4 regions of the Hydrogenophaga taeniospiralis genome follow, and region 2 is predicted to be linked to each of the others. Evidence: predicted binding sites of a transcription regulator. Region 2 holds the regulator's gene; each other region holds the start of a gene.
The links. Region 2 encodes FNR, which switches genes on or off when oxygen is low (the NO sensors DNR and NnrR bind a similar motif). Its sites were predicted from a motif close to TTGATNNNNATCAA; they were not measured.
Positions count from the first base shown of each region.

Region 1: the regulator FNR is predicted to act here: its motif matches at 6,087-6,100, upstream of ubiU (ubiquinone anaerobic biosynthesis protein UbiU).
Region 3: the regulator FNR is predicted to act here: its motif matches at 2,390-2,403, upstream of KIH07_RS00385 (universal stress protein).
Region 4: the regulator FNR is predicted to act here: its motif matches at 1,526-1,539, upstream of KIH07_RS07575 (hemerythrin domain-containing protein).

Region 1 is NZ_JAHBAG010000001.1:418,095-425,885, reverse strand. Features, by position in the region: gene KIH07_RS01965 (sensor histidine kinase) at 1-711, opposite strand, end outside; gene ubiD (4-hydroxy-3-polyprenylbenzoate decarboxylase) at 959-2,446, opposite strand; gene KIH07_RS01955 (UbiX family flavin prenyltransferase) at 2,443-3,042, opposite strand; gene KIH07_RS01950 (putative zinc-binding protein) at 3,023-3,433, opposite strand; gene ubiT (ubiquinone anaerobic biosynthesis accessory factor UbiT) at 3,420-3,935, opposite strand; gene ubiV (ubiquinone anaerobic biosynthesis protein UbiV) at 3,951-4,850, opposite strand; gene ubiU (ubiquinone anaerobic biosynthesis protein UbiU) at 4,968-6,002, opposite strand; gene ytfE (iron-sulfur cluster repair protein YtfE) at 6,243-6,986, opposite strand; gene KIH07_RS01925 (Rrf2 family transcriptional regulator) at 7,116-7,589, shown strand; gene KIH07_RS01920 (cysteine hydrolase family protein) at 7,764-7,791, shown strand, end outside.
Region 2 is NZ_JAHBAG010000001.1:3,934,867-3,942,657, reverse strand. Features, by position in the region: gene ccoG (cytochrome c oxidase accessory protein CcoG) at 1-1,347, shown strand, start outside; gene KIH07_RS18935 (nitrogen fixation protein FixH) at 1,390-1,686, shown strand; gene KIH07_RS18930 (hypothetical protein) at 1,764-2,057, shown strand; gene fnr (fumarate/nitrate reduction transcriptional regulator Fnr) at 2,157-2,876, opposite strand; gene hemN (oxygen-independent coproporphyrinogen III oxidase) at 3,056-4,435, shown strand; gene KIH07_RS18915 (sulfite exporter TauE/SafE family protein) at 4,508-5,167, shown strand; partial or broken gene KIH07_RS18910 (IS3 family transposase) at 5,341-5,462, shown strand; gene aceA (isocitrate lyase) at 5,842-7,173, shown strand; gene thrS (threonine--tRNA ligase) at 7,409-7,791, shown strand, end outside.
Region 3 is NZ_JAHBAG010000001.1:92,545-100,335, forward strand. Features, by position in the region: gene KIH07_RS00375 (excinuclease ABC subunit UvrA) at 1-158, opposite strand, end outside; gene KIH07_RS00380 (ABC transporter substrate-binding protein) at 695-1,828, shown strand; gene KIH07_RS00385 (universal stress protein) at 1,853-2,290, opposite strand; gene fdhF (formate dehydrogenase subunit alpha) at 2,428-5,337, opposite strand; gene KIH07_RS00395 (NAD(P)H-dependent oxidoreductase subunit E) at 5,334-7,109, opposite strand; gene KIH07_RS00400 (substrate-binding domain-containing protein) at 7,198-7,791, shown strand, end outside.
Region 4 is NZ_JAHBAG010000001.1:1,555,658-1,563,448, forward strand. Features, by position in the region: gene gorA (glutathione-disulfide reductase) at 1-758, opposite strand, end outside; gene KIH07_RS07575 (hemerythrin domain-containing protein) at 918-1,472, opposite strand; gene KIH07_RS07580 (3-hydroxybutyryl-CoA dehydrogenase) at 1,769-2,620, opposite strand; gene KIH07_RS07585 (GMC family oxidoreductase) at 2,836-4,479, shown strand; gene KIH07_RS07590 (antibiotic biosynthesis monooxygenase family protein) at 4,666-4,965, shown strand; gene KIH07_RS07595 (LysE family translocator) at 5,084-5,713, opposite strand; gene rocF (arginase) at 5,733-6,662, opposite strand; gene KIH07_RS07605 (c-type cytochrome) at 6,728-7,390, opposite strand; gene icmF (fused isobutyryl-CoA mutase/GTPase IcmF) at 7,466-7,791, opposite strand, start outside.

The DNA.
Region 1 (7,791 bases), 3.5 Mb from region 2:
TTCGCCCAGCAGCGAGGCAACGGACTTTCCGACGATCTCTTCCCTTCGCCGTTCCCAGTACTTCAGGTAGGCATCGTTGGCGAAGCGGTAGGTGTACGTCCGGTCAACATACGAGGTGAGGTCCAGCGCGGCTGAACTCACCGCCTGGAGGAACTCCTCTTCCTGCTCCCATTGCACGAACCGGGCCTGGGACCGCGCTCGCATCGATTCGGCATGCTCCAGCAGTCGCGCCGCCAGACCGGCCAGGTTTTCCAGCGAGCGGCGTTGCCCGCCGCTCAGCCGCCGGGCAACGCGATCGAGCACGCAGACAGCCCCGCGTGCGATTCCATCGGACGTCACGATGGGTGCCCCCGCGTAGAAGCGGATGTTGGGCCCACCGGTGACCATGGGATGCGCAGCAAACCGCACATCGGTCGTGGCATCCTGGACCTCCATGACCTGGGAGGGTTCCAGAATCGCGTGCGCGCAGAACGACCGATCCGGGTCCATCTGGCCGATATCCAGCCCACGTGCGGACTTGAACCACTGCCTGTCCTGGTCGACCAGGGCAATCACCGCGATGGGCGTTTCGCAAATCGAGCATGCCAGCTCGGTCACGCTGTCCAAAGCCGCGTCTGGCAGGGCATCCAGGAACCCCATGCCCTGCGGGTGCTTCGAACGCCGGTTCTTGTTCGCGACAAAGCCCTTCGCCGTGTGGAAGGTCTCTTTCATGGGGCGCCTCGTTCGGTGAAGCCACCAGGAGCGCGGATTTCACATGAACAAGGGGTTGGGTGCTTCCCCCATGGGAGGAAGGCAGAACCCCAGTGAAATCGATTGCCAGAAAGAGCGCGCATGTTTTGGCCGAAAGGAATGTGGCCAAGGTTAGCGCAGGCCTGCCCCCCGAATCGCTAAAAAACTCATGGATACGGCACCCAGTTCGGGCCTTTGGACCCCAAGGTCGTGGATGGACCGGACAGTATCAAGAACCCATCAGCTGATCAAACAGCGGCGCCATGCGGGCCGTGACCGCCGGGTCCATGGCCATCACCCGGCCCCATTCGCGTTGTGTTTCGCCGGGCCATTTGTTCGTCGCGTCCAGGCCCATCTTGCTGCCCAGGCCGCTCACGGGCGAGGCGAAGTCGAGGTAGTCAATGGGGGTGTGCTCGATCATCAGGGTGTCGCGCGCCGGGTCCATGCGGGTGCTCATGGCCCAGATGACTTCGCCCCAGTTGTGCACGTCGATGTCCTCGTCCACGACCACGACGAACTTGGTGTACATGAACTGGCGCAGGTGGCTCCACACGCCCATCATCACGCGCCGCGCGTGGCCGGCGTAGGCCTTGCGGATCTGCACCACCGCCATGCGGTAACTGCAGGCCTCGGGCGGCAGGTAAAAGTCGGTGATCTCGGGGAACTGGCGCTGCAGCAGCGGGATGAACAGCTCGTTCATCGCCAGCGCGAGCATGGCGGGTTCGTCGGGTGGCTTGCCGGTGTAGGTGGAGTGGTAGATGGCGTCGCGCCGCATCGTGATGCGCTCCACCGTGAACACCGGGAACTCGGCGCGTTCGTTGTAGTAACCGGTGTGGTCGCCGTAGGGGCCTTCGAGCGCGTGCTGAAAGCCGCTGGGGTGCAGCGGGTCGGGCCGGATGTGGCCTTCGAGCACGATCTCGGCCGAGGCCGGCACCTGCAGCGGCACGCCCAGCGCGCGCACAACCTCGGTGCGTGCGCCGCGCAGCAGGCCGGCGAACTGGTATTCGGAAAGGCTGTCGGGCACCGGCGTGACCGCGCCCAGGATGGTGGCCGGGTCGGCGCCCAGGGCCACGGCCACCGGGTAGGGCTGGCTCGGGTGCTGCTGGCCGTGGTCGCGGAAATCGAGTGCGCCGCCGCGGTGCGCGAGCCAGCGCACGATGAGCTGGTTGCGCGAGAGCACCTGCTGGCGGTAGATGCCCAGGTTCTGCCGCGTCTTGTGCGGCCCGCGCGTGATCACCAGGCCCCAGGTGATGAGCGGGGCCACGTCGTCGGGCCAGCAGTGCTGGATGGGCAGGCGCGCCAGGTCCACGTCGTCGCCTTCCCACACCAGGTCCTGGCAGGGCGCCGAGCGGCATTCCTTGGGGCTCATGTGCCACAGCGTCTTGACCAGACCGCTCAGGGCTACCATGTCCTTGAGCCCGCCCGGCGCCTGCGGCTCCTTGAGCGCGGCCAGCACCTCGCCGAACTGGCGCAGCTCGCCCAGGCTGCCCACGCCCATGGCGCGTGCCACGCGGCCCGTGGTGCCAAACAGGTTGCCCAGCACCGGCATGCTGTGGCCGGTGGGCCGCTCGAACAGCAGGGCCGGGCCGCCCGCGCGCAGCACGCGGTCGCACAGCGCGGTCATTTCCAGGTGGGGTGAGACCGGCTCGCTCACGCGCCGCAGCTCGCCGGTCTGTTCCAGCTGGGCCATGAAATCGCGCAGGTCGCGGTAGGTCATGCGGGCACCTTGTCCATGCCCTGCCAACGCTGGCTCAGCGTGTGCGGCACCTCGAGCAGATCAAGCACGCGCGCCACGCTGGCGTCCACCAGATCGTCGAGCGTCTGGGGCCGCAGGTAGAAGGCGGGCATGGGCGGGCAGACGATGGCGCCCATCTCGGTCACGGCGGTCATGTTGCGCAGGTGGCCCAGGTGCAGCGGGGTTTCGCGCGTCATCAGCACCAGGCGGCGGCGCTCCTTGAGCATCACGTCGGCCGCGCGCGTGACCAGGTTGTCCGACAGGCCGTGCGCGATGGCCGCGAGCGTGCGCATGGAGCAGGGCGCGACCACCATGCCGCTGCAGCGGAACGAGCCGCTGGCCGGGCCGGCGCCGAGGTCGTGTGCGTCGTGCAACGTGTGCACCAGCGGGCGCAGCGCCTCGGGTGCCAGGTTCAGTTCGTGGCGCAGCGTGAGCCAGCCGGCGTCGGACACCACCGCATGCGTCTGCACCCCGGGCGCGTGTTGCAGCACCTGCAGCAGGCGCAGGCCGTAGACCGCGCCGCTGGCACCGGTGATGGCCACCAGCAGGCGGCGTGGTTCAGTCGGTGGGGGGCTCATCGGGCGGCTTGGCGGCGTCTTGCAAGAGGCGCTGCAGGTCGTTGCGCACGCGGAACAGCACGGCCTCGGCCTGGTCCGGGTCGAAATCCTCGTGCAGGCGCTTGCGCACGCCGTAGATGTTCAACTGGTGGTGCTGGGTGGGTTCGATGCCGTGGCGGCCCAGGCAGTGGCGCGCGCATTCCAGGGGGCAGCCGTCCAGGACCACGATGGGGCGCCCCGAGCGGGCCGTCTTCAGCAGGCTGGGCACGTCACCACCGATGCCCGCGATGCAGGACATTTCGGCCGTGCCCATGCGGTCCAGCCGCACCGCCACGTGGTTGGCCAGCTGCGCGGCGCTGGAGCAACCGGAGCACGCGTAGACGATGGGCAGCCTGGCTTCAGCGCGGGCCATGGCGGGGCTCCGGCGCCCACGACGGGCGCAACTGCCGCAGGCGGGACAGCACCGCCGTGGGCGCCCACGGCGCGAAGTCGAACACCGGCAGTTCCAGCGCGTCGAGCGCGTTCTTGACCACCAGGCCCAGCTCGGTGTCGCCCTCCATGGAGAGGCGGCGGTTGAAGAACAGGGTGTCGGGGTCGTCCAGCCGCTGCGCCAGGCGCAGGAAGTCGTGCGCGTTGGCGCTCAGGGTGAGCTCGGTGGCGGGCTGCGGCGCGCTGGCGCGAAACATCGTGCCCCGCCAGGCAAAGTCGAACTTCAGGCCGGCGTCCCGCACGTGGATGCGGATGCGCTGGCCCTGCAGGCGCTCGACCACGTCGGCGGGCAGCTGCCGCGCCAGCACCAGGTTGAGCCCGGTGACCAGCAGCAGCGAGCCGGGGTAGGCGGGCAGGCGCGAGAGCAGCGCGGCGAGCGGCGGCGGGACGGTGTGGCGCTGGGCGTTGGCAAGGGTGTTGGTCATGGGCGGTGGGGGTGTTCAGGCCAGGGCGGGTTCGACGCGCTCCTGCCCGGGCTGGCCGTGCCAGTAGCCGTTGCAGTCGCGGTCGGGCAGCAGGCCGAGCAGCGCGGCGCGCGCCGCCGGGCCGTTCAGCGTTTCGCGGCGCACCGCGTCGTACAGCGCGATCACGTCCGCCGTGTGCAACGACTGCGGGCTGATGCGCGCCACGTCCACACCGAGCGCCGTCAGATCGTCCCAGGCGTCGATCAGGCTGTGCACCCGCGCCGACTGGGTCTGGATGCCGTTGAGCACCAGGAACTCGGCGTTCTCGCGCGTCTTGAGCATCAGGCCGTCGGGGTGATCGATGCAGCTGAAGCGGCAGTCGTCCTTGGGCAGGTTGCGGTGGCGCGCCGTGAAGCAGCGGGCCGAAAACGCCAATGGCAGGCGGCCGTGCACGAACACCTCGGTCTGCAGGCCGGCCGGGCGCTGCTGCTGCAGCAGGGCCAGGTCTTTGCGCGGCATCTCCAACGGCGCGACCCAGCGCGATGCGCCCATCGACGCCATCCATTGCAGCGTGGGGCCGTTGTAGACGTTGAGGTGCGGGCCGGCGACGAAGCCGCGCTGGCCGGTCAGCGCGCTCACCGCGCCCATGTCGTTGGCCTCGATGCCGAAGTCGGTGTTCGCCGCGATCTTCTGCATCGCGCTCACGTCCGAGCCCGATTCGAGCAGCACCTGGGTGGAGAGCACCGCGGTCTTGCCCGAAGCGCGCATCAGCTCGGCCACGTCCAGCCAGTCCGACAGGCGCAGCTCGTGGCGGCGCGAGCAGGTGACCTCGCCGAGGTAGACGATGTCCACCGCGGTCGCGGCCATGGCTTCGTAGAAGTCGAACACGGTCTGGCGCGGCCAGTGGTACTGCAGAGGTCCGAGGGATAGTTTCATATCGGTGTTTCGTTCATCGCGCGTGCCTTTCCCAGCACACGCCGAAGATCCGGCTCCGCCGGTCCAAGGGCGTGGTCCCCCTGGGGGGAAGCCGCGAAGCGGCGCAGGGGGGAGCCATCATTTCCACGGCCGGTGGTAGGCACCCAAGGTGTGCTGCTGACCTTCCGCGACTTGGTCGAGCGAGGCCATCCAGGCGCTTTTGGGCGTGTAGTGCTGGGGCTGGGCCTGGCAGCTGTCGATGGCCTCGCGCCAGACCTTCGTGACCTGGGCCACGTAGGACGGGCTGCGCTGGCGGCCTTCGATCTTGATCGCGCGCACGCCCATCTGCGCCAGCTGCGGCAACAGCGAGAGCGTGTTGAGGCTGGTCGGCTCTTCGATCGCGTAGTAGCTCGTGTCGTCCTCCACGTCGAAGCGGCCCTTGCACAACGTGGGGTAGCCCGCGCTTTCGCCGCTGGCGTAGCGGTCGATCAGCACGCCGTTGAGCCGTGACTCCAGCCCCTTCGGCGTTTCCTGCCAGCGCACCGCCTTGGCCGGCGAACACACGCCGTGCGTGTTGGGCGACTCGCCGGTCACGTAGGACGAGAGCGCGCAGCGCCCTTCGACCATCACGCACAGGCTGCCGAAGCCGAACACCTCGATCTCCACCGGCGTCTTCTGCACCACCTGGCGCACCTGGTCGAGCGAGAGCACGCGCGGCAACACGGCGCGCGAAATGCCGAACTCGCGGTGGTAGAGGTTGATCGCCTCGTGGTTGGTGGCCGAGCCCTGCACCGAGAGGTGCAGCCGCAACGTTGGGTGGCGCTGCGTGGCGTAGCGCATCAGGCCCGGGTCGGCCAGGATCACCGCGTCCACGCCCAGGTTCACAGCCTTGTCCATCGCCTCGCGCCAGCGCTCCGGCTGCGCGGCCTGCGGGTAGGTGTTGAGCGCCATGAACACCTGGCAGCCACGCGCATGCGCGTAGGCCACGCCGCTGGCGATGGCCGCGTCGTCGAAGTTCAGGCCGGCGAAGTTGCGCGCGTTGGTGGCGTCGCGCAGGCCCAGGTAGACGCAGTTCGCCCCATGGTCCACCGCGGCCTTGAGCGCGGGCAGGCTGCCGGCCGGGCAGACCAGGTCCAGGGTGTTGGAATTTTCGTGCGTGCGGTCGATGGCCATGGGGGAGTTGCGTCGTGAAAAGGGCAGCGCGGACAGGCCGGTGCCAAGCGGGCGCGACCTTAGCAACCGCCCGCCACGCGGGCGTTGACCTGGGTCAAGGGGCTCATGGCTTGATCTGGCGCAAGTGGGTCATCCGAGCCAGCACCTGCCCCACCGGGGACACCGCCGGGCCGGCTTTGCCGGACGGCTGGTGTCGCCCCCTTGAGGGGGTGGTGCGAAGCGCCGCAGGGGTGGGCCATGTCAAGCGCAGCCGCAGGCCGAGCCGCAGCCGGTGGCGGGTTGTTGCTGTTCCGCTTCTTCGAATTGCGGGAACAGCAGGTTGTTTTCCGTGTGGATGTGGTTGATCAGGTCGTCGGAGAACTGCGCGATGCCCGTGTACAGGGCGCGCCAGGTGTTGCAGGCGCCCATCGGCGGCGTGGCGTCGTTCGTCAGCTCCATCAGCCGGTCCAGTTGCACGCCGTGGCTGGTGTGCTCACCCCGCATCACGTTGATCGGCCCGGCGGCCAGCGAGCGCCCACCGCTTTTGAGCAGGGGGAACAGGATCTGTTCTTCCTTCTCCATGTGGTCCAGCAGCTCGGCTTCCATGGTCTCCAGGTGCTCGGCCAGGCCGGTGGGCACGTCGGGGTTGTTGCAGTGCACCGCTTCCACGCGGCGCGCCATGCGGATCAGCTCGGGCAGCTGCTCGCGGTGCACCGCGTGGTAGCGCAGCAGGAGGTGGTCCACCATCGCCTCGGGCGATTCGGTGATGGGCAGGGTGTTCGGGCGCTCCAGCTGCGAGAGCTCGTCGAGCACCGCGTCCAGCGGCAGGCCCTTGCTGGCGCAGGCCTGTTGCAGGGGGATCTGGCCGCCGCAGCAGAAATCGAGCTTGAGGCGGCGAAAGACCGCGGTGGAGCCCGGCAGGTCAACGGCGATCTGGCCGATGGCCTGCTGCGCACGATCGGCGGCGGCGTGGGTGGGGCGGGCTTCGGTGGTGGTGTGGTTCATGGGGTTTCCTGAAATATGCATTGTGACTGCATGTATTAGAAGATAAAATTCATATGAAGTGAATATTTCCACAGAACAACACGGGGTATCCGAAAGAACGATGACCCACCGGCCCCGGGAGATCACCGCATGCGACTGACCCACTGGACCGACTACAGCCTGCGCGTGCTGATGTATTGCGCGGCCTGCACGCAGCGCGAGAAGCCCGCCACCATCAGCGAGATCGCCGGGGCGCACGGCATTTCGCGCAGCCACCTCACCAAGATCGTGATGACGCTCTCCGGCCTGGGCCTGCTGGAGACCACGCGCGGGCGGGGCGGCGGCCTGCGCCTGCTCAAGCCGGCGCACCTGATCGTGCTGGGCGACGTGGTCCGCCAGACCGAGACCGACTTCACCCTGGTCGAATGCTTCAGCGCCGAGCACAACACCTGCCGGCTCGAAGGCTACTGCCGGCTCAAGGGCACGCTGCAAAAGGCGATGGACCGCTACCTCGCGGAACTCGACGGCGTGACCCTGGCCGACCTGCTCGAACCCATGCCCCCGGGCGCCGGTGTGCGCAAGGTTGTGCAGCTGAAGCACATCCCGGGGATGCCTGATTTGTAGGGCGGTTCAGCGGTCTCTTCAATGGGGCTGCGGGAAGCTGGTTCACAACAAGAAGCGCGCCCAATGGGCGCAGGCCTGCGCCGCCCGCCGGCTTATAGTGCGATTCGCGGCTGCCTTCGCGCACGGGGTCCAGCCCGCGGCCGGAAAACAGCCAATCAGGCATCAAGACATACCATGACCACCGCTCTTCTCATCATCGATG
Region 2 (7,791 bases):
AAAATTTACCCGCGCTCGGTCGCTGGTCTGTTTTCCAAATGGCGGTGGATTGCGGTCTGGATCACGCAGATCGTGTTTTACGGCTTGCCCTGGCTGGAGTGGAATGCGCGTCAAGCGGTGCTCTTCGATCTCGAAGCGCGCCGCTTTTACATTTTCGGCCTGGTGCTCTACCCGCAGGACTTCATCTACCTCACGGGGCTGTTGGTCATTTCGGCGCTGGCACTGTTCCTGTTCACGGCCGTGGCAGGGCGCCTGTGGTGCGGCTACGCCTGTCCACAGACGGTCTACACAGAGATATTCCTGTGGATCGAGAAAAAGGTCGAAGGTGACCGGTCCGCGCGCATGCGGCTCGACCAGTCGCCCCTGTCGGCCGCCAAGTTCAGCAAGAAGTGGATCAAGCATGCGCTCTGGATCTTGTTTGCCCTTTGGACCGGCTTCACGTTCGTGGGCTACTTCACGCCGATTCGTGAGCTGACCTCGCTGTCCCTGGCGGCGTCCCTCGGCCCTTGGCAAACCTTCTGGATCTTCTTCTACGGGTTTGCCACCTATGGCAATGCCGGCTTCATGCGCGAACAGGTCTGCAAGTACATGTGCCCCTATGCGCGCTTCCAGAGCGCGATGTTCGACAAGGACACGATGATCGTCACTTACGACGAGAAACGTGGTGAGCCGCGTGGACCGCGTTCCAAGAAGGCGGACCCGAAAGCCCTGGGCCTGGGTGCGTGTGTGGATTGCACCTTGTGTGTGCAGGTCTGTCCCACCGGGATCGACATTCGAAAAGGTCTGCAATACGAGTGCATCGGTTGCGGGGCTTGCATCGATGTCTGCGATGAGGTGATGGACAAGGTGGGCTATCCACGTGGCCTTATCAAATACTCCACGCAAAATGGCATGGCGCAAGGGTGGAGCACCCAGCAGATGATCCGCCGCGCGATGCGCCCAAGGGTCTTGGTGTATTCCGGCATTCTGCTGACCATCACCCTCGCCGTGATGATCAGCCTCTTCTTGCGCACCCCCCTCAAGGTCGACGTCATTCGTGATCGCGGCGTGCTGGCTCGCATGGTGGAGCAGGGGCGCATCGAAAACGTGTTCAGGCTGCAGGTCATGAATGCGACCGAAAGCACGCAGCGCTACGTGATCAGCGTGTCGGGGTTGCAGGGCATCACCATCGCGTCGGAAGCCGAGATTGAAGTGTTGCCCACGGAAGTCCGGTCTGCGGTGCTGCGGGTGCAGGTGCCACCCGATACGGCACCCAGCGGGTCCCACCCGATCCACTTCGAGATCCGGTCCACAGGGGATGAGGCATCCCAGGTAACCGAAAAAGCAGCCTTTCTTATCCCGCGCTGAAATGCGGACGTCGCCCATCCACCGACCACTCTGGAGTCTTCAATGAATACCGCAACCCTCAAAAATCCGGACCCTAAGCCTTCTGTCTCCTGGTGGCGCGTTCCACACATGTGGCTGGTGGTGGGGGGACCATTGCTGGTGGTGGTCGCGAGCATCATCACCGCAGTCATTGCGGTGAAGGGCGCCGATCCTGTGCTCGACAAGGAAGACTACGAGCGCAATCTCCAGGCCGCGCGGTCGCTGCAAGGGCAGGCCCGCATTGACGCGCTGATCCAGCTGCAGCCCGCCCACCAGGCGCGCAATCATGCGGCCTCGCCGGTGGTTCCAACCGACGAATAGGTGTGTGATGATTAGATCTTCGTGAGGCGCATCACGACAACTCCCGAGTCAGCGACGGAACCCAAGGAGACAAAACAATGTGGGCTCAGCGATGGATGTGGATTGCATGGCCGGCTTTTCTGGTGGCCGCCGTACTGGAGATGATCGTGTTTGCCATGGTCGATCCCAGTGATCTGCACTGGTTCGGGCAACCACTCGAGATGTCCAGACAGGCTGTCTACACAATGGCCTTCTTTGTTTTCTGGGTGGTGACCATGGTGTCGAGCTCACTCACGGCGCTTTTGTCCATGTCCCCGTTCGAGGTCAACCGTTGCCCCGTTCCGCTGGAGGAGCGACCTCGCGACTGCGCCAAGAACGGTTCGTGTTCCTGAAGCAGTTTGTTGCTCAAAAATCAAGCCCCGCCCGAGCAGTCTCGGCGGGGCTTGATTTTTGGGGTGTGTCGGATGCGGGCCAGAAGCCGCTGCCTGAGTTCAGCGACAGGACTGTGGGTTGACGATCTGTTTGAGCGCGTCGGTGTTCTTGATGTGAACGTAGCGTTGCTTGACCTCGATCGTGCCTTCCTCGACGAACTTCGAGAACGTGCGGCTCACCGTCTCAAGCTTCATGCCGAGGTAGCTCCCGATTTCTTCCCGGGTCATGCGAAGAATCAGCTCCGACTGCGAGAAGCCTCGGGCATGCAGGCGCTGTACCAGATTGAGCAGGAAGGCGGCCAGCCGCTCTTCCGCCCTCATGCTGCCCAACAACAACATGACGCTGTGATCGCGCACGATCTCACGGCTCATGATCTTGTGCACATGGTGCTGCAGGGTTGTGAACTCTCTCGACAGCTGCTCGACATCGTCAAACGGCATGACGCAGACCTCGGCGTCCTCCAGCGCAATCGCATCGCAGGAATGGTGGTCACTGACGATGCCGTCCAGACCAATGATTTCGCCTGTCATCTGGAAGCCCGTGACCTGGTCCCGGCCGTCAGCCGTGGTCACACAGGTCTTGAAGAAACCTGAACGAACCGCATACAACGAGGTGAATTTGTCACCGGTGTTGAACAGCGCCGCTCCGCGCTTGATCCTGCGTCGCGAAGAAATCACGCTGTCGAGCTTGTCCATCTCTTCGGAATTCAATCCCATGGGTAAGCACAACTCGCGCAGGTTGCAGCTTGAACAGGCGACTTTGATGCTATGAACGTCCATATTTTTCCCGGAATTGCAGCCCGAGCTTACCCCATGGTTCCGCAGCCTGTCGAGCGAGCATCGGTTTCCAGAGACGGGAACTCAGGGTCAACCCGAGTATGACGGGTGGGCTTGATCAAGATCAAGGGGCTAGCCCTGTGCATGATGCACAGTAAAGCTGAAGAACTGGAGAATTGTTTGTGAGTCATGCCATTTCCAACGAATTGCTCAAGCGATTCGACGTCCCCGGACCGCGTTACACCTCTTATCCGACCGCTGATCGTTTCGTTGAGGCCTTCACCGAGCAGGACTATGTCCAGGCGCTGGAGCAACGCCGGGCCGGGTCGATGGCGTTGCCCCTGTCTCTCTACGTGCACATCCCGTTCTGCGAGTCGGTTTGTTATTACTGCGCCTGCAACAAGGTCATCACCAAGCACCATGAGCGCGCCGCCGAGTATCTGCGCTACCTGTCGCGTGAAGTCGATCTTCAGGTCCAGCATTTCGGTCAGGGGCACAGTGTTTCGCAGTTGCACCTGGGGGGCGGCACACCCACTTTCCTCTCGGACGCCGAACTCGAAGACCTCATGGCCATGATCCGGCGAAACTTCACACTGGTGCCAGGCGGCGAATACTCGATCGAGGTCGATCCCCGAACCGTCACCGACCAGCGCCTGCAGACCCTGGCCAGACTGGGTTTCAACCGCCTGAGCTTTGGCGTGCAGGACTTTGACCCCGCTGTGCAAAAGGCGGTCCACCGCGTACAGCCGGCCGAGCAGGTGTTCGCGCTGGTGGACACGGCGCGCAAGATCGGGTTTGAGTCGGTCAATGTCGATCTGATTTACGGCCTGCCTCTGCAGACGCCCGAGTCGTTCTCCCGCACGCTGGCGCAAGTCAATGCCCTGCGCCCGGATCGCATTGCGCTCTACGCCTATGCGCATCTGCCCTCGCGTTTCAAGCCTCAGCGACGCATCATCTCTGCGGAGCTTCCCAGCGGCGGTGACAAGCTGTCCATGCTGTCGGCCTCGCTCGATGCGCTGATGGGCGCTGGATACGTTTATGTTGGCATGGATCACTTTGCCTTGCCGACCGATGCGCTGGCCGTGGCCAAGCGGCAGGGGCGCTTGCACCGAAACTTCCAGGGTTACAGCACCCAGCCAGACTGTGACCTGATCGCGCTGGGTGTTTCGGCCATCGGTCGCATTGGTGCCACCTACAGCCAAAACGCCAAGACGCTGGAGGAGTATTACGACGCGCTCGATCAGGGGCGACTGCCGATCGTGCGTGGGTTGGCCTTGACCCGCGATGATCTGCTGCGCCGGTCGGTGATCATGTCCATCATGTGCCAGGGACAGCTCCAATACGAATCGATCGAACTTGGACACCTGATCGATTTCAAGACCTATTTCGCACGCGAACTGGAGGCGCTGGCCGGGTTGGCCGAACATGGGCTGGTCACCATCGACGACAGTGGTGTGCAGGTGACGGCCACGGGCTGGTTCTTGGTGCGGGCCATTGCCATGGTGTTCGACAAGAACCTGCAGGTGGACCAGGACCGGGCACGTTTCTCCAAGATCATCTGATCGCTTGTTTGACTCGAAGCCCGAAGCACCCTGGGCTGCCGACTGCGCTACAGTGCCCTCATGCAGACTTCAATGGCGATCACGGCCCTTTTCATGGGCCTGGCCGGCGGGCCCCACTGCGTCGCCATGTGTGGCGCGGCCTGCGCAGGCATCGGTCGTGCCGCTGGTGAGCGGAGCACGCGCGCCTTGTGGACGTTCCAGCTCAGTCGCATGGTCGGCTATGCCTTGTTCGGTGCCTTTGCCGCCGGCTCGGTGCAAGGGCTGGCATGGTTGGGCACGAATACCACCGCCATACGTCCGGTCTGGACCATGTTTCATGTCGGGGCGTTGGTGCTGGGGGCCGTGCTGATCTGGCAGGCGCGCCAGCCGGCATGGATCGAAAATCTGGGGCAAACCGTCTGGCGCAAAGCCAGGCCCGTACTGACCACATTGGGGCAGCGTGCTCCGGTGGTGCTGGGCGTTGCCTGGGCACTCATGCCTTGTGGCCTGTTGTATTCGGCGCTGTTGGTGGCGTCGCTCTCGGCCAATGCGCTGGAGGGCGCGGCCATCATGGCGCTGTTCTCCCTTGGAACCTCTGTCTCGCTGACCGCTGCACCGTGGTTGCTGCTGCGTCTGCGTGGTGGCCGCTCGGGCGCATGGGGAATCCGTTTGGCTGGATTGGCGCTGGCGGCCACGTCTGGCTGGGCGCTGTGGATGGGCATCACGCATCCGACAGGGCTGTGGTGCGCTTGACTTTGTTTCAGGTCGCTTAAGTTCATCGTTCTGGAAGCGTTGCCAACACCGGGCCGAGTCGGGCGCGATGGCAAACGCAATTTTCTGTGATGTAGTCAGTGGTTCCCCCGTGAACGGCACGGCAATGGCCATCATTGCTGATGGGGCATGACGTAAATACACCCGCCCGCGAGGCCGTCGAATCGATGGCCGCCCATATTGGCTGCGTGTCGCGGACTTGCTCGAATGGGGCAAGCGCGGAGAGATCGATGCCGGCCTGCGCGATGGCTTGACCGGCGGCGAGCGCGAGCGTCTCACGTCATGCTTGGAACACGCCGATGCTTGTTGCGTGCGGAAGAGGTCGCGCAGGGGGCAGAGGGATCCGATGTCCTGTCAAGAGCAGAACCCTGAAAGAAAGAAGAAGGGACTCTGACCATCTCAGGATGAGAGAATCAATTTTCTCTATATGAAATCATGAAATGGTGCGCCGCAAGAAATTTTCTCAATACGAGAGAAATGTTTTCGCATTGAGAAATTATGATAGAAAGTTGTTGAATTTAAAAAGAAAAATATTTGTCTTATATAAGACATAAGAGCTTTTCAAAGTCTTCTATAAGACTTAAAGTCTCTTCACCGGCATCGCGTTCTCGAACGCACCCGCCGACCCCTTTCAATCAACCTCATGGAGTGAACACATGCCCCAATCCCTCAACGAGCAACTGAGCCGTCAGCAGCAGATCGACGCCCTGGAAAAGGACTGGGCAACCAACCCCCGCTGGAAGGGCGTGAAGCGTGGCTATTCCGCAGCGGACGTCGTGCGTCTGCGCGGCAGCATGCAGGTAGAGCACACGCTGGCCAAGCGTGGCGCCGAGAAGCTGTGGGACAAGGTCAACGGCGGCGCCAAGAAGGGCTACGTCAACGCCTTTGGCGCCATCTCCGCCGGTCAGGCCATGCAGCAGGCCAAGGCGGGTCTGGAGGCCGTGTACCTGTCGGGCTGGCAAGTCGCCGCCGATGGCAATACCAGCGAAACCATGTACCCCGACCAGTCGCTCTACGCCTACGACTCGGTGCCCACCATGGTCCGCCGCATCAACAACACCTTCAAGCGCGCCGACGAGATCCAGTGGGGCCGTGGCATTGAGCCGGGCAGCCCTGAGTTCATCGACTACTTCTTGCCCATCGTGGCGGATGCCGAGGCTGGTTTTGGTGGTGTGCTCAACGCCTTCGAACTGATGAAGAACATGATCGCCGCCGGTGCCGCCGGCGTGCACTTTGAGGACCAGCTGGCCGCTGTGAAGAAGTGCGGCCACATGGGTGGCAAGGTGCTCGTGCCCACGCAGGAAGCCTGCGAAAAGCTGATCGCCGCGCGCTTCGCCGCCGACGTGATGGGGGTGTCCACCATTGTGCTGGCCCGTACCGATGCCGAAGCCGCCAACCTGATCACCAGCGACCACGATGCCAACGACAAGCCCTTCCTGACCGGCGAGCGCACGCAAGAAGGCTTCTACCGCGTCAAGAACGGCCTGGAGCAGGCCATCAGCCGCGGCATTGCCTACGCTCCCTACGCCGATCTGGTGTGGTGCGAAACCGGCGTGCCCGACATCGGCTTTGCCCGCGAGTTCGCCCAGGCCGTGCAAGGCGCCTGCCCTGGCAAGCTGTTGTCCTACAACTGCTCGCCGTCCTTCAACTGGAAGAAGAACCTGGACGACAAGCAGATTGCCTCCTTCCAGGAGGATCTGGCTGCGCTGGGCTACAAGTACCAGTTCATCACGCTGGCCGGTATCCACATCAACTGGTTCAACACCTTCCAATTCGCCCATGCCTATGCCCGTGGCGAAGGCATGAAGCACTACACGGAGATGGTGCAGGAGCCTGAGTTCGCCGCGCGCGAGAAGGGCTACACCTTCGTGTCGCACCAGCAGGAAGTCGGCGCGGGCTACTTTGACGACGTCACCACGGTGATCCAAGGCGGTTCGTCTTCCGTGAAAGCCTTGACCGGCTCGACCGAAGAAGAGCAGTTCCACTAAAAGCGCCCCCGAGCGGTGAGGAGACGAAGCCCGGGCCTGTCCCGGGCTTTTTTGTGGGAAAATTCAAGCTCTTCGAATCAGCAAGAGCGAGAAAGGCAATCTGGTTATGACACCGCGAACTCAGGAGAAGCTTCTCCAGGCCCTTTAAGGCCAGCAGTTCGCGCCTGCCCGATTCTCTTTTCTTTCTCTCCACTCCAGCGCGGCCCTTGCCGCGCTTTTTTGTTTCTGGACACCCATGTTGCACATCACGCTCCCTGACGGCTCACAACGCGAGTTTTCTGGCCCGGTCACCGTGGCCGAGGTTGCCGCCTCGATCGGTGCCGGTTTGGCCAAGGCCGCTCTGGCGGGAAAGATCGATGGCAAGGTGGTCGATACCAGTTTTCAGATCACGCAGGACAGCTCGCTGTCCATCGTGACGGCCAAAGACGCAGACGGTCTGGAGGTGATTCGCCACTCCACCGCCCACTTGCTGGCCTATGCCGTCAAGGAGCTGTTTCCGGATGCCCAGGTCACCATTGGCCCGGTGATCGAACACGGGTTCTTCTACGATTTCTCCTATAAGCGGCCTTTCACGCCCGACGACTTGGTGGCGATCGAGAAGCGCATGGCCGAGCTGGC
Region 3 (7,791 bases), 3.8 Mb from region 2:
CCTTGGGGCGGCCCGGCGGTGAATCCCGCCGCGCGCTTCTGCAGCTCGGCGTAGATCGACTCCGGCGAGTCGTGCCGCACCGGCAGCGCGGTCTCGCGGTCGAACAGCTCGGCGCCGCGTGCGAACAGGAGCTTCAGGTGGTCGTTCAGCTCGGTCATCGTGCCCACGGTCGAACGCGAGGACCGCACCGGGTTGGTCTGGTCGATCGCGATCGCGGGTGGCACACCTTCCACCCGGTCCACCGCCGGCTTGTCCATGCGGTCGAGGAACTGGCGCGCGTAGGCGCTGAAGGTTTCGACGTAGCGGCGCTGGCCCTCGGCGAACAGGGTGTCGAACACCAGGCTGGACTTGCCCGAGCCGCTGGGCCCGGTGACCACCGTGAGTTCGCCGGTGCGGATGTCGAGGTCGATGTTCTTCAGGTTGTGCTGGCGCGCGCCGCGGATGCGGATCAGCCCGGTGCCGCCCTCGGCCGTGCGACCCGCCTCCCCGGCGACGGCTGGAGAAACGGGCGTATCGGCCGACAAGAGTTCGGCGGGCAGGAAGGCGTCGGACATGCGGGGGGCTCCAGTGGGGGAGGCAAACATTCTACGGAGGGGTGACGGGGGTCACGGTCGCGTAGGTAATATCCACAATGCGGCACCCGGGCGAACTCACCAGACTCCCCCATGCGACAGATACAACCGGAGACAAACCCATGCAAACGACCACCTCGGGCACGCGCCGCGCGCTGACCCTCTGGGGCCTCGCCGCCCTGCTCGCCCTGAGCGCACCCGCCTGGGCCCAGTTGCGCATCGGCCAGCCTTCGGGCTTCACCGGCTCGGTGGCCGCTGGCGTGAAAGAGAACACCGAGGGCGCCAAGCTGTACCTGGACGCGGTGAACGCGCGCGGTGGTGTCAACGGACAGAAGATCGAGCTGATTTCGGTGGACGACAAGTTCGACCCGAAAGTCACGGTGGAGGCCGCGCGCGAGCTGGTCACCCGGCAAAACGTGCTGGCCCTGTTCCTGAACCGCGGCACACCACACGCGCAGGCCCTGCTGCCGCTGCTGAGCGAGCTCAAGGTGCCGCTGGTAGGCCCGAGCACCGGCGCCATGGCGCTGCACGATCCGGTCCACCCCTGGTTGTTCAACGTGCGCGCCACCTACCAGCGCGAGGCGGCCAAGGCCATCGAGCACCTGGCCAGCATCGGCATCGCACGCATCGCCGTGCTGGAAACCGACGACTCCTTCGGCGCCGATTCGGCCAAGGGCGCACTCGCCGGTTTCGCCAAAGCGGGCATCAAGCCGGTGCTGCAGGACAAGTTTCCGCGCGACAAACCCGACTTCGCCGAACTGGCCCCCAAGGTGCACCAGAGCAACGCCCAGGCGGTCATGATCATCGGCTCGGCCGGCAACACGGCGAACGCGGTGAAAGCGATCCGCGCCGCGGGTTCGCGCGCGCAGATCGTCACGCTCTCCAACAACGCCTCGGAAGGTTTCATCAAGCTGCTGGGCGAACACGCGCGCGGCGTGATCGTGACCCAGGTGTTTCCCAACGAGCGCTCGGTGGCGTTTCCGCTGATCAAGGAAGCCCTGGATCTGGCCAAGGCCAAGGGGCTGGACGGGGTGTCGCCCGCCATGATGGAAGGCTTTGCCGCGGCCAAGGTGCTGGTGGAAGGCCTGCGGCGCGCGGGCCCCAACCCGACGCCGGCGTCGCTGCGCGACGCGCTCGAAGGCATCCGCAACTTCAACCTGGGAGGTCTGTCGGTCAGCTACAGCCCCACCAACCACACTGGGCTGGACTTCGCCGATCTGTCCATCGTGGACGCCACCGGCAAGTTCAGACGGTGACGCCCTCAGGTCGCCAGGACGTTCTCAGGACTTGGCGATCAGCACCGGCACCTTGGCGTGCGTGAGCACCTTCTGCGCCACGCTGCCCAGGATCAGCGCCTTGATGCCCTGGCGGCCGTGCGAGCCCATCACCACGAGGTCGCAGCCTTCCGCCTCAGCGGTTTCCAGGATGCCCTCGTACACCACATTGCGCTCGATGGTGTCGCCCACGAAAGGCACGCCTTCGTCGGCGCAGACCTTGCCCAGCGCGTCCAGCGCCTGGCCGGCGGCCGACTTGGCCTCGGTCAGGTAGGCCTGCAGGCCGACCGCGGACGCGTCGCCAATGCCAATGTAGGGAAACGGGTCGAGCACATACACACCGACCACCTGGGCGCCCTGGCTCTTGGCGAGCCGCGCGGCGATGGTCGAGGCGTGGGCCGCCTGCTGGGAACCGTCGGTGGGAACGAGGATTTTCTTGAACATGGCATGCCTCCTGATGGGGGAAGTTGTTGCAGAAAGAACGCCACGGGTTTGCCGCAACGTCCGCGAAACCCATCTTAGCGGTCTGGCACGGTGCTGCGCTTGAGACGCGTCAAGCTGAACGCCGCGTTCATGCCGTATCAGTTTGTCTTCATCGGCCGTACGTCCACCGCGCAGTACTTGAGTTCGGCGATCTTGCCCACCGGATCGAGCGCGGGGTTGGTCAGCAGGTTGGCCGCGGCTTCGGCGTAGGCGAACGGGATGAAAGCGGTGTCGCGCGGCATGCCGGCGTCGAACCGCACCGCCAGCGCCACGCCGCCGCGCCGCGAACGCACCTGCGCCGCCTCGCCCGCCACCAGGCCGAGCCGCGCCGCGGTCTCGGGGTGCAGGCTGACCACCGGGCCGGGCTCCACCGCGTCCAGCACCTGGCTGCGCCGCGTCATGCTGCCGGTGTGCCAGTGTTCGAGCTGGCGCCCGGTGATGAGCACCAGCGGGTAGTCGGCGTCGGGCGTCTCGGCCGGTGGCGTGAGCGCGGCGGGCACCAGGGTGGCGCGGCCGGTGGGCGTGGGAAAGCGGTCGGTGAACACCACCGGGCGGCCGGGGTCGCTCTCGTTGTCCACCGGGTAGGTGACGGCGCCTTCGCGCTGCAGCCGCGCCCACGACAGGCCGGCGATGCTGGGCATGAGCGCGCGCATTTCCTCGAACACGGCGCCGATGCCGTGGCCCGCATCCGCGCCGGCCGTGCCATCGGGCGCCACGTCGTAGGCCCAGCCCAGGCCGAGGCGGCGCGCGAGCTGCTCGGTGATCCAGGCGTCGGCCCGCGCCTCGCCCGGGGCCGGCACCGCCTTGCGGCCGAGCTGCACGCAGCGGTCGGTGTTGGTCACGCTGCCGGTCTTCTCAGGCCAGGCGGTGGCGGGCAGCACCACGTCGGCCAGGCTGGCGGTCTCGGTCAGGAAGATGTCCTGCACCACCAGGTGGTCCAGCCGCGCCAGGGCCTCGCGGGCGTGGTGGGCGTCGGGGTCGCTCATGGCGGGGTTTTCGCCCTGGATCAGCATGGCGCGGATCTGGCCGTCATAAGCCGCGTTGACGATCTCCACCACGGTCAGGCCGGGCTCGCTGCCCAGCGTGCCGGCGGGCACGCCCCAGAGCCGCTCGGCTTTCTCGCGCGCGGCGGGTTCGGAGACGCGGTGGTAGTCGGGCAGCACCATGGGGATCAGGCCGGCGTCGCTCGCGCCCTGCACGTTGTTCTGCCCGCGCAGGGGGTGCAGGCCGGTGCCGGGGCGGCCGATCTGGCCGGTGATGAGCGAGAGCGCGATCAGGCAGCGCGCGTTGTCGGTGCCGTGGGTGTGCTGGCTGATGCCCATGCCCCAGAGGATCATGGCGCTCTGGGCCGTGGCGTAGGCGCGCGCCACCTCGCGCAGCGTGGCCGCATCGATGCCGCACACCGGGGCCATGGCTTCGGGGCTGAAGTCGGCCACATGGGCCTTGAGCAGCGCGAAGTCCAGCGTGTGCTGCTCAACATAGGCGGTGTTGGCCAGACCCTCGAAGATGATGGTGTGCAGCAGCGCGTTGAGCAGGGCCACGTCGGTGCCCGCCTTGAAGCCCAGGTGTTTCCAGGCCTGGCGCGCCAGCTCGGTGCGGCGCGGGTCGATCAGCACCAGCTTCATGCCGCGTTGCCTGATCGCGTTCTTGATCCAGGTCGCGCCCACCGGGTGGTTCTGCGCCGGGTTGGCGCCGATGATGAGCACCAGGTCGGCGTGCACCACGTCGCGCAGCGGGTTGGTGACCACCGCCGAGCCCAGGCCTTCCATCAGCGCGGCCACGCTGGAGGCGTGGCACAGGCGGGTGCAGTGGTCCACGTTGTGCGTGCCAAACGCGCTGCGGATCAGCTTCTGGAACAGGTAGGCCTCTTCGTTCGTGCCCTTGGCCGAACCGAAACCCGCTACCGGCCCCAGACGGCCACGCGCGGGAGTGCTGGCCATGGCCCGGCGCAGGCCGGTGGCGGCGGCGTCCAGCGCCTCGTCCCAGGTGGCTTCGCGGAACAGTTCGCGCCAGTCGCGCTGCATCACGCTGGCCGGGTCCTTGGGCACGTCGGCGCGGCGGATCAGCGGGCGCGTGAGGCGCTCGGGGCTGTGCGCGTAGTCAAAGCCGAAGCGCCCTTTCACGCAGAGCCGCCCTTCGTTGGCCGGACCCGCCTTGCCCTCCACGTGTTCGATCTTGCCGTTGCTCACGTGGTAGGTCATCTGGCAGCCGACGCCGCAGAACGGGCAGACCGAATCCACCCGCTGTTGCGAGGCTTTGGCGTAGGCGCCGTTGGCGGGGGCGATGGCGCCCGTGGGGCAGGCCTGCACACATTCACCGCAGGCCACGCAGGTGCTCGCACCCATGGGGTCGTTCTGGTCGAACACGATCTGCGCGTGGCCGCCCCGGAAAGCCAACCCCAGCACGTCATTGCCCTGTGTCTCGCGGCAGGCGCGGATGCAGCGCGTGCACTGGATGCAGGCGTCGAGGTTCACCGTCATGGCCGGGTGAGAAGTGTCCCTGCCCCCACGCTCCACCGCTGGAAGCGGGTCGCTGCCCCCCGAGGGGGCTGCCCCGCCTTGGGGCGGCCCGGCGGCGGGGCCGTTGTACCCGACAAAGGGCTGGGACCGGGCCGGGAAGCGCTCCGGCCGCGCGCTGGCCACGCCGGCCCAGTGCGCCAGCTCGCTGTCGTGCTTGAGCGCCGTGGTGTCGGGCGCGTCGGCCAGCAGCAGTTCCAGCACCGTTTTCTGCGCCGCGGCGGCGCGCGGGCTGTCGGTGTTGACCGCCATGCCGGGCTGCGGCGCGCGGCAGCACGAGGGCGCGAGCACGCGTTCGCCCGCCACCTCGACCACGCAGGCGCGGCAGTTGCCGGGGCTGCGCAGGCCGTCCTTGTGGCACAGGTGCGGGATCGCGATGCCCACGCGCTGCGCCACTTTCAGAATGCTCTCGCCCGGCGCGGCCTCCACCGGCCGGCCGTTGAGCGTGAAGGCGACGGGCGCCATGCCCTGTGGCAGATCGCGGGCGTTCATGCGTTCACCCCGTCGCGCTGGGCGCCATTCACCTCGTGCGCGAAAAACCGCAGCACCGAGTCCATCGGGTTGGGCGCCGCCTGCCCGAGGCCGCAGATGGACGCGTCGCGCATCACCTGCGACAGCTCGCCGAGCAGCGGCGCGTCCCACACCGGCGCCCGCATCAGCGCCACCGCCTGGGTGGTGCCGGCGCGGCAGGGCGTGCACTGGCCGCAGGACTCGTGTTCGAAGAATTGCATGAGGTTGAGCGCGGCGTCGCGCGCGCTGTCGTACTGGCTCAGCACCACCACCGCCATGGAGCCGATGAAGGCGCCGTGGTCGGCCAGGGTGTCGAAGTCCAGCGGGACGTCGGCCAGCGCCGCGGGCAGGATGCCGCCCGACGCGCCGCCGGGCAGGTAGGCGTAGAGCGTGTGGCCCTCGGCCATGCCGCCGGCGTGTTCGTCGATCAGTTCGCGCAGCGTGATGCCGGCGGGCGCGAGGTAGACGCCGGGCCGGCGCACGCGGCCCGACACCGAGAAGCGGCGCAGCCCGCTGCGCCCGCGCCGGCCCTGCGCGGCCAGCCAGGCCCCGCCCCGGGCCAGGATCTCGGGCAGCCACCAGAGCGTCTCCAGGTTGTGCGCGAGCGTGGGCCGGCCGAACACGCCGTGCGTGGCCACGATGGGCGGGCGCAGGCGCGGCATGCCGCGTTTGCCTTCCAGCGATTCGATCAGCGCCGACTCTTCGCCGCAGATGTAGGCCCCCGCGCCGCGCCGCAGCTCGATCTGCGGCGGCGTGTAGCCGGGGTATTGCGCGGCCAGGCCCTGCAGCCGGGTGCGCAGGGCGTCGAGCTCGCGCGCCAGCAAGCCGCGCGCGTCGTGGTATTCGTCGCGCAGGTAGAGCCAGATGCGCTCGGCGCCCACCACCTGCGCAGCGATCAGCATGCCTTCGAGCACCTGGGGCGCGCCGCCGTGCAGGCTGGTGAGCAGGTGGCCGTCCTTGAAGGTGCCGACCTCGCCCTCGTCGATGTTCACCACCATGTGGCGCGGCCCGGGCTGCGCGCGCACGGTTTCCCATTTGCGCCAGGCCGGGAAACCCGCGCCGCCCAGACCGCGCAGGTTCGAGGTCTTGAGCTCGGCCAGCACCTGCTCGGGCGTGAGCGCGCCCGACAACAGGCGCTGCAGCTGCGGCAGGGCCGACGCGGTGGGCGCCGGCAGCTCGCGCGGCCCGGTCTCGCCCCGCGCCAGCAGGGTCTGCACCGCGTCCACGCTGGCGCGCGGCAACTGGCGCTGGCCCACGCAGGCGGCGGGCGCCTGGTGGCACTGGCCGATGCACGGCGCCGCCTGCACCCGCACTGAGGCGTCACCGGCCAGCCGCGTCTGCAGATCGCTCAGCAGCGAGGCACTGCCCGCCAGCGAGCACGACAGGCTGGTGCAGACCCGCACCACGGTGGCCGGCACGGGCGCGTCGTCGGCCACGATCTCGAAGTGGTGGTAGAAGCTCGCGACCTCGAACACCTCCACCTGGCTCAGGCGCAGCCGCTCGGCCAGCGCCGCCAGGTGGCCGTGGCGCAGCGCGCCCTCGGCGTCCTGCAGGCGGTGCAGGTGCTCGATCAGCAGATCGGCGCGCGGCGCCAGCCCCTCGCACAGCGCGGCCACGCGCGCGCTGGCCGCTGATTGGACCTGCCGGCCCTTCGGCGTGAAGCGCGGCCGGGCACGGCCGGGCGCCCCGACGGGGCGGATGGGGATCACCGGCGTGGCCAGCGTGGCGCGCGATTCGTGGGGGCTGTTCGTCATGGATTCAGCGTAGCACCGGAGGTGGGATTTAATATGTTTGAAATTTCATAAAGTCGGTCATTCCCCGCCCCACGAAACCCCTGCCCGCATGCTGCGCATCACCCTCCAGCCCCAGTGGCGCATCGGCCACGAAGACGCCGCGGCGCTCGACGCCAACACCCTGCTGCGCCTGCTCGCCGCCGTGCAGGACTCGGGCAGCATCTCGCAGGCCGGGCGCGACCTGGGGCTGTCGTACCGGCACGCCTGGGGCCTGGTGCGGCAGGCCGAGCAGCTGTTCGGCCAGGCGCTGCTCACCCGCGGGCGGGGCCGCGGCTCGCTGCTCACCGCGCTGGGCCAGCAGCTCATCTGGGCCGACGCCCGCATCGGCGCGCGGCTGCAACCGCTGCTGGAATCGCTGGCCTCGGAGCTGGAGGGCGAGCTCGGGCGCGTGCAGCGCCGCGAGCGCGCGGTCCCGCGCTTGCACGCGAGCCACGGTTTTGCGGTGGCGGCGCTGCGCGAGCAACTGGCGGCGCGCCAGGTGGCGGTGGAGCTGCGCTACCGCAACAGCCTGGAAGCCGTGGCGGCGCTGGCCCAGGGCGACTGCGATCTGGCCGGTTTCCACGTGCCACTGGGCACATTCCAGGCCGCGGCGGCGCAGCGCTACCTGCACTGGCTCCGGCCCGAGACCCACCGGCTGGTGCAA
Region 4 (7,791 bases), 2.4 Mb from region 2:
ACCACGCCAGCGTTCAGGCGCAGGTCCACGCCGGACTTGAGCATTTCGGCCGCGACGAAATGGCGGATCTCGTCGTCAAAACCGCGCAGCACCTGCTCGCCCCGGTAGAGCTGGGTCACGTGCGAGCCCAGGCCGTTGAAGATGGAGGCGAACTCGCAGGCGATGTAGCCCCCGCCCACCACCAGCAGGCGCTTCGGGAACGGCTCCAGGTCGAAGATGTCGTTGGATGTGATGACGTGTTCGCGACCCACGAAGTGCGGCACGTGGGGCGTGCCACCGGTGGCGATCAGGATGTTCTTGGCGGTGAAATTCTGGTGACCGGGGCTGCCGTCGGCGTTGATCGTGGCCAGGCCCACGCCGTGTTCGCCCTGCACGCGCGCAAAGCCGTCGAACACCGTCACGCCCGCGCCGCGCAGCAGGTTGCTGTAGACGCCGTTGAGGCGGCCGATTTCCTGCGCCCGGTTGGCCTTGAGCGTGGCCCAGTTCAGCGTCGGCAGGGCGGGCTTGCCGCTCGGGTCGAGGGCGCCGAATTCCCAGCCGAAGCCCAGGGACTCGTGGAAAGCGTCGGCGTAGTGCGCGGCGTAGCTGTAGAGCTTCTTCGGGATGCAGCCCACGTTCACGCAGGTGCCGCCCAGGCCGTCGGTGCCCAGGGTCTCGGCCAGGGCCACACGGGCACCGCGCTGCGCGGCCATGCGCGCGGCGCGCACGCCACCACTGCCACCGCCGATCACGAAAAGGTCAAAGTCGAACGCGCTCATGGGTCAAACATCCCGTCTCAACACGGCCCGGGCGCCCCGGGCCTGGGGCCATCTTACGCGGCGGATGGCGGCCGTGGAGCCCCGGGGACATGCCGGTGGCCCGCCGGTGCCAAGGGGGCGGCTGCGGAGCCGGCTGCTTCGGAACGGCCGGGCGGGGCCTCATGCCCTGGCCAGCACCTCGGGGCGCAGCAGCGTGCGGCGACGCGCCATCTCGCGGCCCATGCCTGCGGTGTCGTAAGCGGCCAGCCGTTTTTTGGCTTCCGGGTAGGCGATGGCCTCCTCCAGCACGATGTGGTCGAGGTACAGGGCCTCGAACACGTCGAGTGCATGGCGCAGCTCCTGGGTGTCGAACCAGAGGTTGCCGTTGGCGGCGGCCTCCAGCGAGGGCGCGATCTGCAGCCAGTTTTCCTCCAGCCAGCCGTGGTCCTGCGTCAGGTGCTCGGCGGCTTGCACCACCTCGGGGTTCGGGCTGGTCCGCAGCGAGGGAAAGATGTGCTTTTCCTCGTCCAGGTGGTGCTGCCGGGCCTCGCCGTTGAAGTAGGTCAGCACCCGGCGCGCCTTCTCGCGGGTGGCCTGGTTCAGGCCCCCGCTCTCGATCGCGTCCACCAGCTGGTGCAACTGCCGCAGCTGCTGCTGGATCTCCCGGTGGGTGCTGTCGAGGAACTCGAAGACGGCGGTGGCGGCGATGACGGCGGACGTGGAAGCGGCGCACATGTGGAACTCCCCAAAAAGGTGGTTCCATTATGAAAACGCCACGCTGCCGCCACTTGATTTGGCGCAAACAAAAAGCCCGCCGAAGCGGGCTTCCGATGAGCTGCAAAACGCAAACCAGGCCTCCGGCGCACATGCCCGACAACCGAACCTACGGCGCACCTGCCCGACAACCAAGCCTCTGGCGCACGTGCCCGAACCCAGGATGCCGCGGAACCGGCTTCGCTGGGCCGCAGGCATCGCCCCCTTGGGGGGTGACGCCGCAGGCGGCGCAGGGGGGCAAGTCCTGCGCGGGGGGGTCAATACGTGTACACGCCCCGCCCGGTCTTGCGGCCCAGCCAGCCGGCGGCCACCATTTCCTTCAGCAGCGGCGCCGGGCGGTACTTGCTGTCGTTGAACTCGGCCATGTAGACGTTCATCACCGCCAGGCACACGTCCAGCCCGATCATGTCGGCCAGGGCCAGCGGGCCGATGGGCTGGTTGCAGCCCAGCTTCATGCCGGCGTCGATGTCTTCCGGCGTGGCCAGGCCTTCGGCGAGCACGAAGAAGGCCTCGTTGATCATGGGCACCAGGATGCGGTTGACCACGAAACCGGGCGCGTTCTTCACCGTGATGGGCGACTTGCCCAGCGCCTCGGCCAGCGCCTTGACGGCGTCGTGCGTGGCGTCGCTGGTCTGCAGGCCGCGGATGATCTCCACCAGCGCCATCATGGGCACGGGGTTGAAGAAGTGCATGCCGATGAAACGGTCGGGGCGCTGGGTGGCGGCGGCCAGCTTGGTGATACTGATCGAGCTGGTGTTGGTGGCCACGATCACCTCGGGTGCCAGCAGGCCGTCGAGCTGCTGCAGGATCTTGACCTTGAGGCCTTCGTTTTCGGTCGCGGCCTCGATCACCAGTTGCGCGCCCTTGAGGTCGTCGTAGTTCGTCGAACCCTGGATCAGCGCGAGCGCCGCGTCCTTGTCGGCGGCGGTCATCTTGTCCTTCTTGATCAGGCGGTCCAGGCTGCCGGCGATGGTGGCCAGGCCCTTGTCGACCGCGGCCTGGGCGATGTCGACCATGACCACGCGGATGCCGCTGACGGCGCAAGCCTGGGCGATGCCGTTGCCCATGGTGCCCGAGCCGATGATGCCCACGGTTTGGATGCTGCTCATGTGGTGTTCACTCCTGAAATGGCGAAAAAAGCCATTGTCGGTCCTTCGCCGCCCGGGTCCTGGGGCGCGTCGGTCCCGCAGGCGTCATGAATGCCATCTCTAGGCTGGCGCGCCTACCCGCGCGCCCGGGCCCTGTGCTACCTTGCCGCCAGTCGCTGGGCGCGGCGGTCCGGGTGACCCGCCATTGCCGCACCAGCCCCAGGAGACCCAACAACATGTACGACTACCTCATCGTGGGCGGCGGTTCCGCCGGCTGTGTGCTGGCCTCGCGCCTGAGCGAAGACCCACAGGTCCGCGTGGCCCTGCTCGAAGCCGGCCCCGCCGACAAGAGCGTGCTCATCCACTGCCCGGCCGGGCTGGCCGTGATGGCCAAGTACGAACTCAACGGCTGGGGCCTGGCCACCGTGCCGCAACCGGGCCTCAACGGCCGGCGCGGTTACCAGCCCCGAGGCAAGGTGCTGGGCGGTTCCAGCTCCATCAACGCCATGATCTACGCGCGCGGCCACGCGCAGGACTACGACGCCTGGGCCGCCGAAGGCAACCCAGGCTGGTCTTTCGCCGACGTGCTGCCGTACTTCAAGCGCGCCGAGCACAACGAGCGCGGCGCCGACGCCTGGCATGGCCAGGGCGGGCCGCTCAACGTGATGGACCTGCGTTCGCCCAATCCGTTTCTGCCCGCCTTCATCGAAGCCGGCCAGCAGGCGGGCCACCGGCTCAACACCGACTTCAACGGCCCCGAGCAGGAGGGCATTGGCCCCTACCAGGTGACGCACAAGAACGGCGAACGTTTCAGCGCGGCTAAGGCCTACCTGACGCCGCACCGGAACCGCCCGAACCTGAACGTGATCACGGACGCGCTGACCACGCGGGTGCTCACCGAGGTGGTGGACGGCCGGCCCTGCGCCGTGGGTATCGAGTACCGGCCCGATGCCGGGCGCGGCGCCTTGCAGAGCCTGCGCCTGAAGCCCGGTGGCGAGGTGGTGCTGAGCGCTGGCGCTTTCGGTTCCCCCCAGCTGCTCATGCTCTCGGGCATCGGCCCGGCGCATCACCTGCGCGAACACGGCATCGGCGTGGTGCACGACCTGCCGGGCGTGGGCGCCAACCTGCACGACCACGTGGACGTGGTGATGGTGGTCAACGCGCCCAAGGTCACCGACCTGTTCGGCCTGTCCTGGCTGGGCGTGGCGAAGATGGTCAAGGGCCTCTTTGAGTGGCGGCGCCAGCGCAGCGGCCCGCTCACCACCAACTTCGCCGAAGCCGGCGGTTTCATCAAGAGCCGTCCCGAGGAGGCGATCCCCGACCTGCAGCTGCACTTCGTGGTGGGCAAGCTGGTGGACCATGGCCGCAAGACGGTGCTGGGCCACGGGTATTCCTGCCACGTCTGCCTGCTGCGCCCCAGGAGCCGCGGCACGCTGCGCCTGGCCAGCGCCGACCCGCAGGTGGCGCCGCTGATCGACCCGGCCTTTCTGCAGGACGCGGACGACACGGCGCGCCTGGTGCGCGGCTTCAAGCGCATGCGCGAGTTGCTGCAGCAACCCGCGCTCGCGTGCCACGGCGGCGTCGAGTCCCGCGCTTCCGCCCAGGCCCAGAGCGATGCGCAGATCGAACAGTTCATCCGCAACCACGCCGACACCATCTACCACCCAGTGGGCACCTGCCGCATGGGCCCGGACGCCGGGGCGGTGGTGGACGCGCGCCTGCGGGTGCACGGCGTGGACGGTCTGCGGGTGGTGGACGCCTCGGTCATGCCCAGCGTGGTGGGTGGCAACACGAACGCGCCGGTGATCATGATGGCCGAGAAGGCGGTGGACATGATCAGAGAGGAGCACCCTCAGCGCAGCTTCGCGTCACCTCCCTGAGGGGGCAACACCTGCAGTCCGGCAAAGCCGGCCCTGCGGTGTTCTGGGTTACGCTCATCCTCCCATGTTTTCAAACCTCTTTCCCGGCGCGCGTGCCTGAACCGAGGATGCCGTGGACCGGCTTTGCCGGGCCACAGGCATCGCCCCCTGGGGGGTGACGCGAAGCGGCGCAGGGGGAGCCTCCAGATGATTCTTGAACACGCCGACATCCGCATCGACCCTGCCCGGGCCACCGACTTTGAAGCCGCCATCACCCGCGCCGCCAGCACCGTGATTGCCCTGGCCAAGGGCTTCCAGGGCTACAAGGTCAACCGCAGCATCGAGAGCCCGGGGCGCTACATCCTCACCATCTACTGGGACACGCTGGAAGACCACATGGTGGGCTTCCGCCAGTCGCCTGCGTTCGCCGAATGGCGCGCCATCGTCGGCCCATTTTTCGTTCAGTCGCCCGTGGTCGAGCATCTGGAGCTGGTCAGCAAAAGCTGACGCAGCGGGGCATTTCCGGCGAGCGTGTCTGAGCCCGGAATGCCGCGGAGCTGGCTTTGCCAGGCCGCAGGCATTGCCCCCTTGGGGGGGGTGACGCGCGCAGCGCGGCGCAGGGGGATTATCTTCGTAGTCCGGCCAGCACGACGCCGAAACCGATGAACACGCTGCCGGCCACGCGGTTGATCCACCGCGCGGCGCGCGGCCGTTGCAGCCAGCGCCGGGCATGGCTGGCCAGCCACACGTAGGTGAGCAGGCACGACACCGAGGCGCACATGCTGAGCGACACCAGCGTGGCGAACTGGGGCAGCAGGGGCTGTTCGGGCTGCACGAACTGTGGGAACAGTGCGCCAAAAAACAGGATGGCCTTGGGGTTGGTGAGCGAGACCCACAGGCCCAGGCGGAACATCTGCGCGTCGCTCGCCGGCGGCGCGTCGCCCTGGGCCGCGCTGCCCAGATCCAGCCCGTCGCGCGAGCGCAGCATGCGCACGCCCAGGTACACGAGGTAGGCCGCGCCCACCCACTTCACCAGCGTGAACAGCCAGGCCGAGGTGTGCAGGATCACGCCCAGGCCGAGGATGGAGGCGCCGGCCAGCAGCAAAAGCCCGATCTGGTTGCCCAAAGTGGAGTACAGCCCGGCGCGAAAGCCGCGCGTGGCACCGTTGCGCAGCGCCAGCAGCACGGCCGGCCCCGGGGTGGCGGCGGTGAGCCAGGTGATGAGGCTGTAGGCCAGCAGCAGTTGCAGGGTCATGGTGGTCGCGGCTGCGCCGTCAGGCGCGGGGAGCGGTCTTGCGCATCAGCGTCGATTTGCCGAACAGGCTTTCGATCAGATCGACCGCGAGCTCGGCGGTGCGGTTGCGCACATCCAGCGCCGGGTTGAGCTCCATCACGTCCAGCGAAGCCAGGCGCCCGGTGTCGGCGATCATCTCCATGCACAGCTGCGCTTCGCGGTAGGTCGGGCCGCCGGGCACGGTGGTGCCCACGCCGGGCGCGATCTCGGGGTCGAGGAAGTCCACGTCGAAACTCACGTGCAGGTGGGTGTTGTCGTCCACACCCATGAGCGCCTGCTCCATGGTGTGGCGCATGCCCATCTCGTCGATGTAGCGCATGTCGAACACCTCCAGGCCGGCTTCGTGGACCAGGCGTTTCTCGCCCGCGTCCACGCTGCGGATGCCGATCTGGCGCACCGCGCTCGCGCCGATGGCCGGGGTGGTGCCACCGATGCCGGTGAGCGGCGCCGGGCCATGCCCGCACAGCAGCGCCACCGGCATGCCGTGGATGTTGCCGCTGGGGGTGAGCGCGGCGGTGTTGAAGTCGGCGTGCGCGTCGAGCCAGAGCACACGCAGTTGGCGGCCGGTTTCGCGGCAATGCCGCGCCACCGCACTGATCGAGCCCAGACCCAGGCAGTGGTCGCCACCGAGCACGATGGGCATGCGGGCCTGTGCCAGTTCCGCCCGCACGGCCTCGTGCAGGGTCTGGTTCCACTCGACCACCTCGGCCAGGTGCCGGTAGCCCTCGGTGGGGGCCAGCCAGGGGTTGGGTGGGCCGCTCAGGTTGCCCCGGTCGAGCACGTCCAGGCCGTGGCTCTCCAGCACGCTGCGGATGCCCGCCACCCGCAGGGCTTCGGGCCCCATGGAGGCGCCGCGCGCTCCCGCACCGATGTCGGTGGGCACGCCGATGAGGCTGATGTGGTGTTGCATGGCGCTATTCTGCCGCCAACAGGCCAGTCCCCGCACGCGCGGGGGCGCCCGAGCCGAGGTGCGCGTCAGCGCATCGAGGACACGTAGGCCACGATCGCGCGCAGGTCGGCGTCCGTCATCTGCCGGGTGTTGGCCGCCATAAGCGGGTTGACGCGCGATCCGGTGCCGCTGCGGTAGTGCTGCAGGGTCTGGGTCAGGTAGGCCGTCTGTTGTCCGGCCACGCGGGCGAAGGACTCGCTGCCCCGGCCCTGTTCACCGTGGCAGCGCCAGCAGACCTTGTCGTAGTACTTCTTGCCCTCAGCCACCAGCGCCGCATCGCGCACCGGCTGTGGGTTGACGGGCTGGCGCGCGTAGTACACCGCCACGCCCAGCCGCTCGTCCACCGACATCGCCTTGATCAGCCGTTCCATGAATTCGAAACGGCGGCTGCCATCGGCGAACTGGCGCACCTGGGTCAGCAGGTAGGTCGGGTTCTGGCCGGCCAGGTTGGGCACATCGCTCTTGACGCTGTTGCCCCCATCGCCGTGGCAGTTGGCGCAGAACAGCGACACCTTCTGCCCCATGCGGGCGTAGGTTTCCAGTTGCTGCGGGTCCTGCAGGATGACGCTCAGGCGCTCTTCGATCGTGCCGGTGGGCTGGGCACCAGGGCTGGCCTGAGCGGCCGCCGCGCCGCAGACCACAGCGAGCAGCATGCCGAGCGCGGCGTGGAGGGATGGATGGATGTTCATGTATTGATAATGCTATCCACCCGGCTGGCGGGCCACTTGATACCGATCAAGCAAGCCGCTGAAAGCGGCGCGGCTTCACATATTGCGCCGGTACTGCCCGCCCACGGCGAACAGCGCGCCGGTGATCTGGCCGAGCGAGCAGCAGCGCACCGCGTCCATCAACACCTCGAACACGTTGCGGTTTTCGATCACCGCCTGCTGCAGGCGCTGCAGCATGGCCGGGGCCTCGGCCGCGTGGCGGGCGTGGAAGTCGGCCAGGCGCTGGAGCTGGCTCTGCTTTTCTGCGTCGGTGGAGCGCGCGAGTTCCAGCTTGTCCATCACCGCGTCGCCGTGCGGGTTGCGGAAGGTGTTGACGCCGATGATGGGGTATTCGCCGGTGTGCTTGAGCATCTCGTAGTGCA